4 regions of the Bacillus sp. PK3-067 genome follow, and region 4 is predicted to be linked to each of the others. Evidence: predicted binding sites of a transcription regulator. Region 4 holds the regulator's gene; each other region holds the start of a gene.
What was found. The regulator LexA, encoded in region 4, represses DNA repair genes until DNA is damaged. The targets are predictions, from matches to a motif close to CGAACATATGTTCG.

Region 1 (2,210 bases), 1.7 Mb from region 4:
CACATGAAACATTTGTATCGGAAGCCAGCGAAAAAATTATATGGAGGCCCATCATCTAATACCGTTAAGAATGCAACATGATTTTGAAAATAGTTTAGATGTTGTTGGAAATATAGTTAGTATATGTCCGAACTGTCATAGGTTGATTCATTATGGAAGAGACAAAGATAAGAAAAAAGTTTTAGAACTTCTCTTTGAATAAAGAAAAGATTCTTTGAAGAAGTTCGGTATTGAGGTATTTCTCAAAGAGCTATTTGGATACTATGGAATTCTAAAATAAGAATATTCATAGCTATAGGGAAGGTAGAATGTTTCATACTTAAACATAGGTATTATTGTGATGGAAATTTAAATTTCGTCTTTTGAAAGTATCAATAATTTGTATTATTTTTATAGGGTTATATATTTTTCTTTTGCTCTGCTGTATAGCAGAGCTCTTTTTTTGTCGTACAAAAGCCACCTATATATGTGAAGTGCACCCCAATTGTTAGGTTGTGTCTAACAATTGGGGTGCACTTCAGTCCTGTCGGGCGGCTTCTTTTAATTTATATTCACCAATTCATCAAACTTAAACTTAGTATTCAAACCAAAAGCATCTGTACAATATATAGTTTTCGTCATCGGTTCAATATGTAATACATTTATGTACATGTCTTGCACCATTCCATCACGATAGTATGAGATATGTATTTCTTCTTCCTCGTGAAAAGATTGCATTAACGCTCTTTCTATTCGTTCCATAGTATCTTGTGTTAAAAAAGGTTTAGGTACTTTATATTGTTCCTCAAACATTCTATGTATTTCCTCGTATTGCTCCGGTATTGAAGCAAACGGATTCCATTTCACCATACATCTTCCACGTACTACAGGAAAGCCGTTATATTCCATGATGTAATACCTCACTTTTGTTTTTTTTACTCCACTACAAACAAACGTGTGTTCTTTTTTGGGGTTTGAAAAGGGACCATTTTGTTAACATGAATATTCAAAAATAATTTTTTCAAGTTAGAATATTCAAAAACTTATTTATGCAAACAAGCATGTCATGATAACATTTAACAAAAGGGGGTAGAAGTAGATGAGTGTTGACATTATTTCTAAAGAAGAAATCACAAAATTATTAAACGACTGGTATCAAGCTATGATTTCACAACGTGTATTACAGTCTCAGAAAATAAAAGAAGATATTGCAAATAAAATCAATAATATTAAGGAAGACCAAACAATATTAGTCTACTACGCTTTATTGAATGCACGGTATAAACTGCTAATTCGGGATATGGATAGTACAAAAGATATTCTGGACAAAATCGAGCCTTTACCAGAGTCTACAGAAACATTTTTAGAGTACTATCATCATTTATTTAAAGCAATTTACGCTATTAATAAAGCAAACCATAGTGAAGCAAGAATGCAATTTGAAAAAGCTGAAACGTTTTTAGAGTACATGCATGATGAAATTGAAAAAGCTGAATTTAATTATTGGCTTGCAGTCCATTACTATCACGTATTAAAACCGATCCTAGCAGTTCAATTTGCTACAAAGGCGAATGAAGTATTTTCAATTAGTCCAGGGTATGAATTAAAAACTGCAGCATGCTTAAATACTTTAGGAATGGCACACATTCGACTAAATGAATTCGAAAGTGCAGAGGAATATTTACTTTCAGCACTAGGTACCTTCCAAAAATCTAATGATGAACTTCTTATTAAACGAGTTAAGCATAATTTAGGACTTTTATACGCAAGTCAAAACATGCCAGAGTTAGCAATTAAACACTTAGAGGATTCATTAGAAAATAACGCTAAAACTATGTTTCTTTTAGCAAGAGAACATTTTAAGTTAGGTTATAGTCATATCGCTAATGAATATATTGAGAATGGCTATAAGATTAGCGACTTATGTTATCGTCATCATTTCCGAATTTTAAAAGCAGTACATAACTATGTACCGCAAGAAGAATTAGAAAATGTGGTTATAGAAGGTATTTCGTATTTTGAAAAAGAAGAATTATATGATTGGGTAAAAGAATATGCTTCTCTTTTAGGTGAAATATTCTATGGTTCAGAAAATCACAGAAAAGCAAGCAAGTATTTGCACATCGCTTTAGATGCAGACAAAAAGAGCATAGAAAGAAGGGCGCTAAAATGAAAAAAGCAATCTTATTAATGATGATGTTATCCGCTGTTTTTACTTTTGGTCTTACTAA
Region 2 (2,210 bases), 1.5 Mb from region 4:
CTTTTTGTTGTGAAAATTTTAGGATAAAGAATGAATCGTTTTAAACGCATCATTTACCACATCAATAAATTAAGGTGGGGAGAATATATGAAAGTAATCTTTCAAGGAGAGGGCGGAGCGAAAATTTTTGAGTCATATGATGAAAATATAAGTGATTTATTAGTTATATTAAAAGAAACGAAAGGGATTAAAATTGGGATGGTTGAGTATAAAGTGTTAAAGTACGAACTTAATTATTTTCGTCATCCGAAAAAAGCGGATACAGAGAGAGAGTTACATATAATAGTACAACCTAAGTATATGTAATAAAATATAATAATAAAAATCACTGATTCAGTTTTGTAAAGTTCCATAGAGTATGTAAGAAAAGAGAGTGTTGTAAATGCTCTCTTTTCTTATGCTTTGTGAGTTCGTTCATCATAGTATATGTTTTCAGTTATAGATGGTTAATAAACGATAAAAATTTAAAACTTTTTCGTTTAGGCAGGGATTTTATATTTGAGTAAATAAATATACTATGAAGTATTTTTTATACGAATATTGGAGGAGTATAAAATGAGTTTAGCAAGTTACATAGGCTGTAATGTAGAAATTCCGTTAACGGATCCAGATTCTAATGATGTAATTGTTTTTGGACCGTGTTTTTCAGATGAAAGTATGCTTGAAATTGTACAAGATTATCAATTCCAAACAAATTACACATATGAGGTTTCAACTAATTGGGGAATTGAACTGGTCGAGTGGCAAAATGTAAAGGAAAAAAAAGAAGCGAAAGAAAAACTTTTAACTTTATGCAAGATTATGGAAAGTTATTTGGAAGATGGAGACTATTTCGAATTATTTAGTTGTTGGGTTGGTGATGAAGATAAGGAACGAGTAGGGGAATTGAACTTAAAAATAAATCATTTTAATATAGATGAATTATGTATTCTAGAAAGAACATTAGTTAGGATAGAAAAATAAGCTTTGAATATTTTTTAGAAAAAGGCGATTTCACTTTGTGTGAAGTCGCCTTTTAGTTTTTATATGCATTTTATATAAGAAATGAAAAGTTTATTTGATAAAGGAAAAAATATGGAGATAAATAAAATTATGTTTTTTGTTAAGAAATAATAAGTATAGCTCTTCTCAAAGGAACGTAAGTTCGTGTATAATAAGAACGAATGTTCTTTTAAGAGGTAACCTAATTATAGTTTAGTAAGTATTAAAAATAACTAAGGGATAGCATGAATAAATAAATGTATAAATGATCAAGGAGATAAAAAATGAACGATGTAAAGATACAAAAAGAAGAAAGAGAGTGGGTTCCGTTTACAGTAATGTCCGAACAACTTTTAAATATGAGAAAGATTATTGGAGAGAAATTAAAAGTACAAAAACCGCTTTTAACAAATGAAGCAAAAGAGAGGATTTCTGATAAATTATTAACGTCATTACTGTCTGAGAAAGAAATATTGGTAACATATTTTGAAGATGGTTACATATTAACAAGCTACATGACTGTTGTACATATCAATCCGGTAAAACAAATTGTAATTTGTACAGACGCCTTTTATAAAACTTACGTATTTAACGCTATGGATATTATTGAAATAATGTAAAAGAAGCTGAATATTAAATGGCAGCTTTTTTTATTTCTGATTTATGAGACAAATAATATAAGAAAAAGCAGCTAGCTTTGTGCTAGCTGCTGAGCCCCAGGGAAAGGGAGAAAAAGATAGGGTACTCCAAAATCGATAAGAGCTGTCAAACAGCCTGATTATAGTATAGACAAATTAAAATTTTCTATACAAAAAGTTGAACATAAGATTAGGCTGTACCCACTTGGTTTTGATCTGCAAGGTCAGAATCAAATGTATTGGTCGCGCTAACACCGCTAAAAGTATTAACAACAAAACCAACGTTTGATGCGCCGGAACCATTATAAGCTTTCGTATTTTCTTTCGGAGAAACGTTGTAGAAATCACCTAAGTTAAATGATCCATTACTATTTTGTACAACTAAATTTCCTACAACTGATGGCATAATTTTCACCTGCTTTATAAAAAGTTGTTAACATTACTATATGGAGTTATAGTCCAGATGGTTCATATAATAAAAATTGTGGAATAGTAAAACGTTTGGAGCATGGATTTCAATAAAAGTGTGTTAAAATTAATATAATAAAGTTGAGTAATTTTTTTAAAAAATTTGTATAATTGATATATATG
Region 3 (2,210 bases), 730 kb from region 4:
TTCAAATTGATATGAAAAAGCTTGAGAGCTATGAACGTGCGAAATTGAAACGTGGCATTCGTATTAAATCAAAAGAAGGTTTTGTGAAGACGATTGAAAAAATGAAGCAATACGCAGTTCAAAGTAAGAAAAAAAGCAGCTCATGGTGAGCTGCTTTTTTTTCTTATTTATTTTTAGCTAAAATTTCTTTTGCGATTTCATCAATTAGCATATCTTTTCCGATTGGATTGAATGCTTTCGTATTGAAGACTTCATTTGATACTTCATATACGTGATTATTTTTAACTGCTTTATTGTCTTTCCAAACGGCACTGTTTTTGTAGTCTTCGTAAACTTTATCAGCTTCGCCGCCGAAGTTTACAATAAACATTTGGTCAGGCTGGAATGCAACTAGACCTTCTAGTGATACTTGCGCCATCGTTTGTTTTAAATCCGTACCTTTTGTTGCTGGAAGTTTTAAGTCATTAAAGATGATGTCACCGTATCCGAAGCTACCGTATACACGGAAGTTTTGTGGTGTAACTGCAACGAACATAAAGTTCTCATCTTTTGTTTTCTCTTTAATTTTTTTAGATAAAGAGTCTGCTTTCTTATCGTAGTCTGCAATCCATTTGTCTGCTTTCTTCTCTTCGTCAAATAGCTTACCTACTTCTTTAAACTTACCACGCCAGTCTTCTAAGTTTGTTTCTAGAACAACTGTAGGTGCAACCTTTTCTAGTTGATCATAAATTTTTAATTGACGGTTGTTTAAAATAATTAAGTCTGGTTTTAAAGCAGTAACAGCTTCTAAATCAACTTTAGGTGCCCAGTACCAACCTACTGCTTTTACTCCATCTAACTTGTCTGTTAAGTGATTTTGGATTTTATCTTTATATGTATTTGCTGTACCAACAGGTTTGTGTCCAAGAAGTAATAGTTCTTCTGTTGATCCAGATAAGTCAACAATTCTCTTTGGATTTACTGGAATTGTAGCTTCACCTTTAGCATGTTTTACAACTTTTGTTTTCGGTTGTTCTTTTGCCTTCGATTCTTCTTTTTGAGAAGAACAGCCAACGATAGAAAGAACAACGAGCATAATAGTAAATAAAATAAATAGCTTACGTTTCATCCTGATGTAACCCCTTTAATTAGTATTGATAATCATTATCGACTTCTGTATATTAAGGTGCTTTAACCTTTCTGTCAATGGAAAATAACAGAAGTTTCAAGTGGAGAACATTTGTTGGGGCAGTCTCGCTTTTCTATCATTAAATATGTTAAAATGGAATACATGATTTAAGAGGGAGAGATCGTATTTTGTTTGAATATGTTACAGGTTACGTGGAGTATGTAGGGCCGGAATATGTCGTAATTGATCATAATGGAATTGGTTATCAAATTTTCACACCAAATCCGTATGTATTTCAAAGAAGTAAGCAAGAAATCCGTGTCTATACATATCATTATGTGAGAGAAGATATTATGGCACTTTACGGGTTTAAAACACGTGAAGAGCGTTTATTATTTACAAAGTTGTTAGGCGTGTCTGGCATTGGGCCAAAAGGAGCTCTTGCAATTTTAGCTTCTGGTCAAACAGGACAGGTCGTTCAAGCGATTGAGCATGAAGATGAGAAGTTTTTAGTGAAATTCCCAGGCGTCGGAAAGAAAACAGCACGCCAAATGATTTTAGATTTAAAAGGAAAACTAGCAGATGTCGTACCAGATGCATTTGTTGATTTATTCTCAGACACAGAACGTTTTGATGAGAAGAAAGGTTCATCAGCTGAGCTTGATGAGGCACTGGAAGCTCTCCGCGCACTTGGATACGCAGAACGCGAAGTTTCTCGTGTTGTACCAGAGTTATTAAAAGAATCATTAACGACGGATCAGTATATTAAAAAGGCACTTAGTCTTTTACTAAATGGTAAGAGGTGAGTATAATGGACGAACGTCTCCTTTCAGGGGAATCTGCATATGAAGATGCGGATTTAGAATATTCATTACGGCCACAGACGCTCCGTCAGTATATTGGCCAAGATAAAGCAAAACATAATTTAGAAGTATTTATTGAAGCGGCGAAAATGCGTGAAGAAACGTTAGATCACGTGCTTTTATATGGACCACCAGGTCTTGGTAAAACGACGCTTGCGAATATTATTGCCAATGAGATGGGCGTTAATGTTAGAACAACTTCAGGTCCCGCAATTGAAAGACCAGGAGATTTAGCTGCT
Region 4 (2,210 bases):
TGAAAAAACTATTTTTAATCGCTATCGCTTGTATCATTATTGGAGTAATAGGAATTTCCCAAACATATGAAAAAGCAGTACAAACTGCTGAAAAAGGCGATAAAGAAAATGTAATTAAAAACGAAACATTAAAAAATATAGAAGTTAAGTTAGATGCCGGGGATATTATTGTCCAAAAATCTCCTGACTCTTCTTTTTATGTAAAGCAATCGGGAGATGTACGTAAACAAGAGATTCGTATCGCAGAAGATGGTGACACATTAAAAATTATTGGGGAAAGAGAAAAAGGTGCTTCATTTGATTTTTCTTTTTACGATTTTAGGTTTCAAACGTCTAAATTGACTCTCCTTGTGCCCGAACGCTCTTACCAAGATGTAAAAGTAAATTCATCTGCTGGACAAATCGAAATGAGTGATGTGAAAAGTGATAGCGTAAGTGTTAGGACACTTGCTGGAGAAGTAGAGTTGAAACAAGTAACGGCTAAGAATGTGGAGGGATCGACAAAAGCTGGTGAGGTGAACTTTAAGAAGGTATTAGGGAAAGTGACCGCAAAAACAACAAGTGGGGAAATAAATATTCAAGATCATGATTCTAAGTATAATCTAGAAGCAAGTTCAACTGCGGGAGATATAGATATTACTTTATCGGAAAAACCACAAGATGCGGTAATTACTGGGCAAAGTGCTGCTGGAGATGTAACAATTTTTAATGAAGAAAATAAAAATGTAACAATTGGAAATGGTAGTAAAAAGATTAGCGGTAAAACGGCTGCGGGAGATGTGACGATTGAAACTCGTTAATAAGAAATAGAATGCATGGAAATCTATCAAAATACAAAAAGAAGATAATTACCGTATATAAATAAGGTAATTATCTTCTTTTTGTTATTTTTAATGTAAATCACGATATACGCCAATTACTTTCCCGATAACTGACACTTGTTTTAAAATGATAGGTTCTAATGAAGAGTTTTCTGGTTGTAGACGGAAATGGTCTTTTTCTTTATAGAAACGTTTAACTGTTGCTTCGTTATCCTCTGTTAAAGCGACTACAATTTCACCATTATATGCAGACTGCTGTTGGCGAACAACAACTAAATCTCCATCGAAAATACCAGCTTCAATCATACTATCTCCAGAAATACGTAACATGAACACTTGGTCTGCTCCAGCAACAATACTAGCTGGAAGTGGGAAATGTTCTTCTACGCTTTCGACCGCTGTAATTGGTAAACCAGCAGTGACTTTTCCGACAATTGGAACTTGAATAACAGATTGTGTTTCCGTATCCATTCGGTCTTCACCTAAAATTTCAATGGCACGTGGTTTTGTTGGATCGCGTCGAATGTATCCTTTTTCTTCTAATCGTGATAAATGTCCGTGCACTGTAGAACTAGAAGCGAGGCCGACTGCTTGACCAATTTCACGTACGGAAGGTGGATATCCTTTTTCTTGTACTTTTAGCTTAATAAAGTCGAGAATGTCTTGCTGGCGTTTCGTTAACTTTTCCATGTTTTCTAACACCTCGTTTTCTTTCATTTTTCTTATTAATAAGTATAACATGTGAAAAAACATTCTACAAACATAAGTTCGAACAAATGGCGGATTTATGTTACACTATAGGGAAATAATAGGGAGAAAGAGGGGTTCAAAATGAATGCAATTATTTATGCACGTGTGAGTACAACGAAAGAAGCGCAAGAAACATCATTATTACGTCAAAAAGATGAATTATTGCATTTAGCTGAGCGCTATCAAATGAATGTTACTAAGGTGATTGAAGAGCAGGCTAGTGGATATACAATTGAACGTGACGGTATATTAGAGGTGTTGGATACAATTCGAGACGAACAAATTGATGTGTTACTTATACAAGATGAAACGCGTCTTGGTAGAGGAAATGCGAAGATCGCGTTAATGCATTGTTTACATAAAGAAGGCATAAAAGTATATACGCATACACATAATGGTGAATTACAATTGTCGGATTCTGATTCAATGGTATTAGATATTATTGGTATTGTTGAAGAATATCAAAGAAAGATTCATAATTTGAAAATTAAACGAGGTATGCAACGTGCAGTAGAAAAAGGTTATCGTCCAGAAAAAAATTTAAAAAATCGTCATTTAAGTGTAGGAAGAGAGAAAAAAGAAGTGCCAATTGAGGAAATTGTACGTTTGCGAAAAAGTGAACTCACGTTTGAAGAAATT

Region 1: M1D73_RS10395 (YolD-like family protein) is a predicted target of LexA. The motif match lies at 926-939, and genes of this name have one in related genera.
Region 2: M1D73_RS11345 (YolD-like family protein) is a predicted target of LexA. The motif match lies at 1,134-1,147, and genes of this name have one in related genera.
Region 3: ruvA (Holliday junction DNA helicase RuvA) is a predicted target of LexA. The motif match lies at 1,213-1,226, and genes of this name have one in related genera.

What each region holds. Positions count from the first base shown of each region.
Region 1 is NZ_CP096490.1:1,995,890-1,998,099, forward strand. Features, by position in the region: gene M1D73_RS10390 (hypothetical protein) at 71-202, shown strand; gene M1D73_RS10395 (YolD-like family protein) at 541-888, opposite strand; gene M1D73_RS10400 (response regulator aspartate phosphatase) at 1,079-2,152, shown strand; gene M1D73_RS10405 (aspartate phosphatase) at 2,149-2,210, shown strand, end outside.
Region 2 is NZ_CP096490.1:2,172,539-2,174,748, forward strand. Features, by position in the region: gene M1D73_RS11335 (hypothetical protein) at 88-306, shown strand; gene M1D73_RS11340 (KH domain-containing protein) at 556-963, shown strand; gene M1D73_RS11345 (YolD-like family protein) at 1,266-1,601, shown strand; gene gerPF (spore germination protein GerPF) at 1,810-2,025, opposite strand.
Region 3 is NZ_CP096490.1:4,413,332-4,415,541, reverse strand. Features, by position in the region: gene M1D73_RS22725 (BofC C-terminal domain-containing protein) at 1-149, shown strand, start outside; gene M1D73_RS22720 (iron-hydroxamate ABC transporter substrate-binding protein) at 164-1,108, opposite strand; gene ruvA (Holliday junction DNA helicase RuvA) at 1,297-1,914, shown strand; gene ruvB (Holliday junction branch migration DNA helicase RuvB) at 1,920-2,210, shown strand, end outside.
Region 4 is NZ_CP096490.1:3,681,793-3,684,002, reverse strand. Features, by position in the region: gene M1D73_RS18875 (DUF4097 family beta strand repeat-containing protein) at 1-800, shown strand, start outside; gene lexA (transcriptional repressor LexA) at 891-1,511, opposite strand; gene M1D73_RS18865 (YneB family resolvase-like protein) at 1,653-2,210, shown strand, end outside.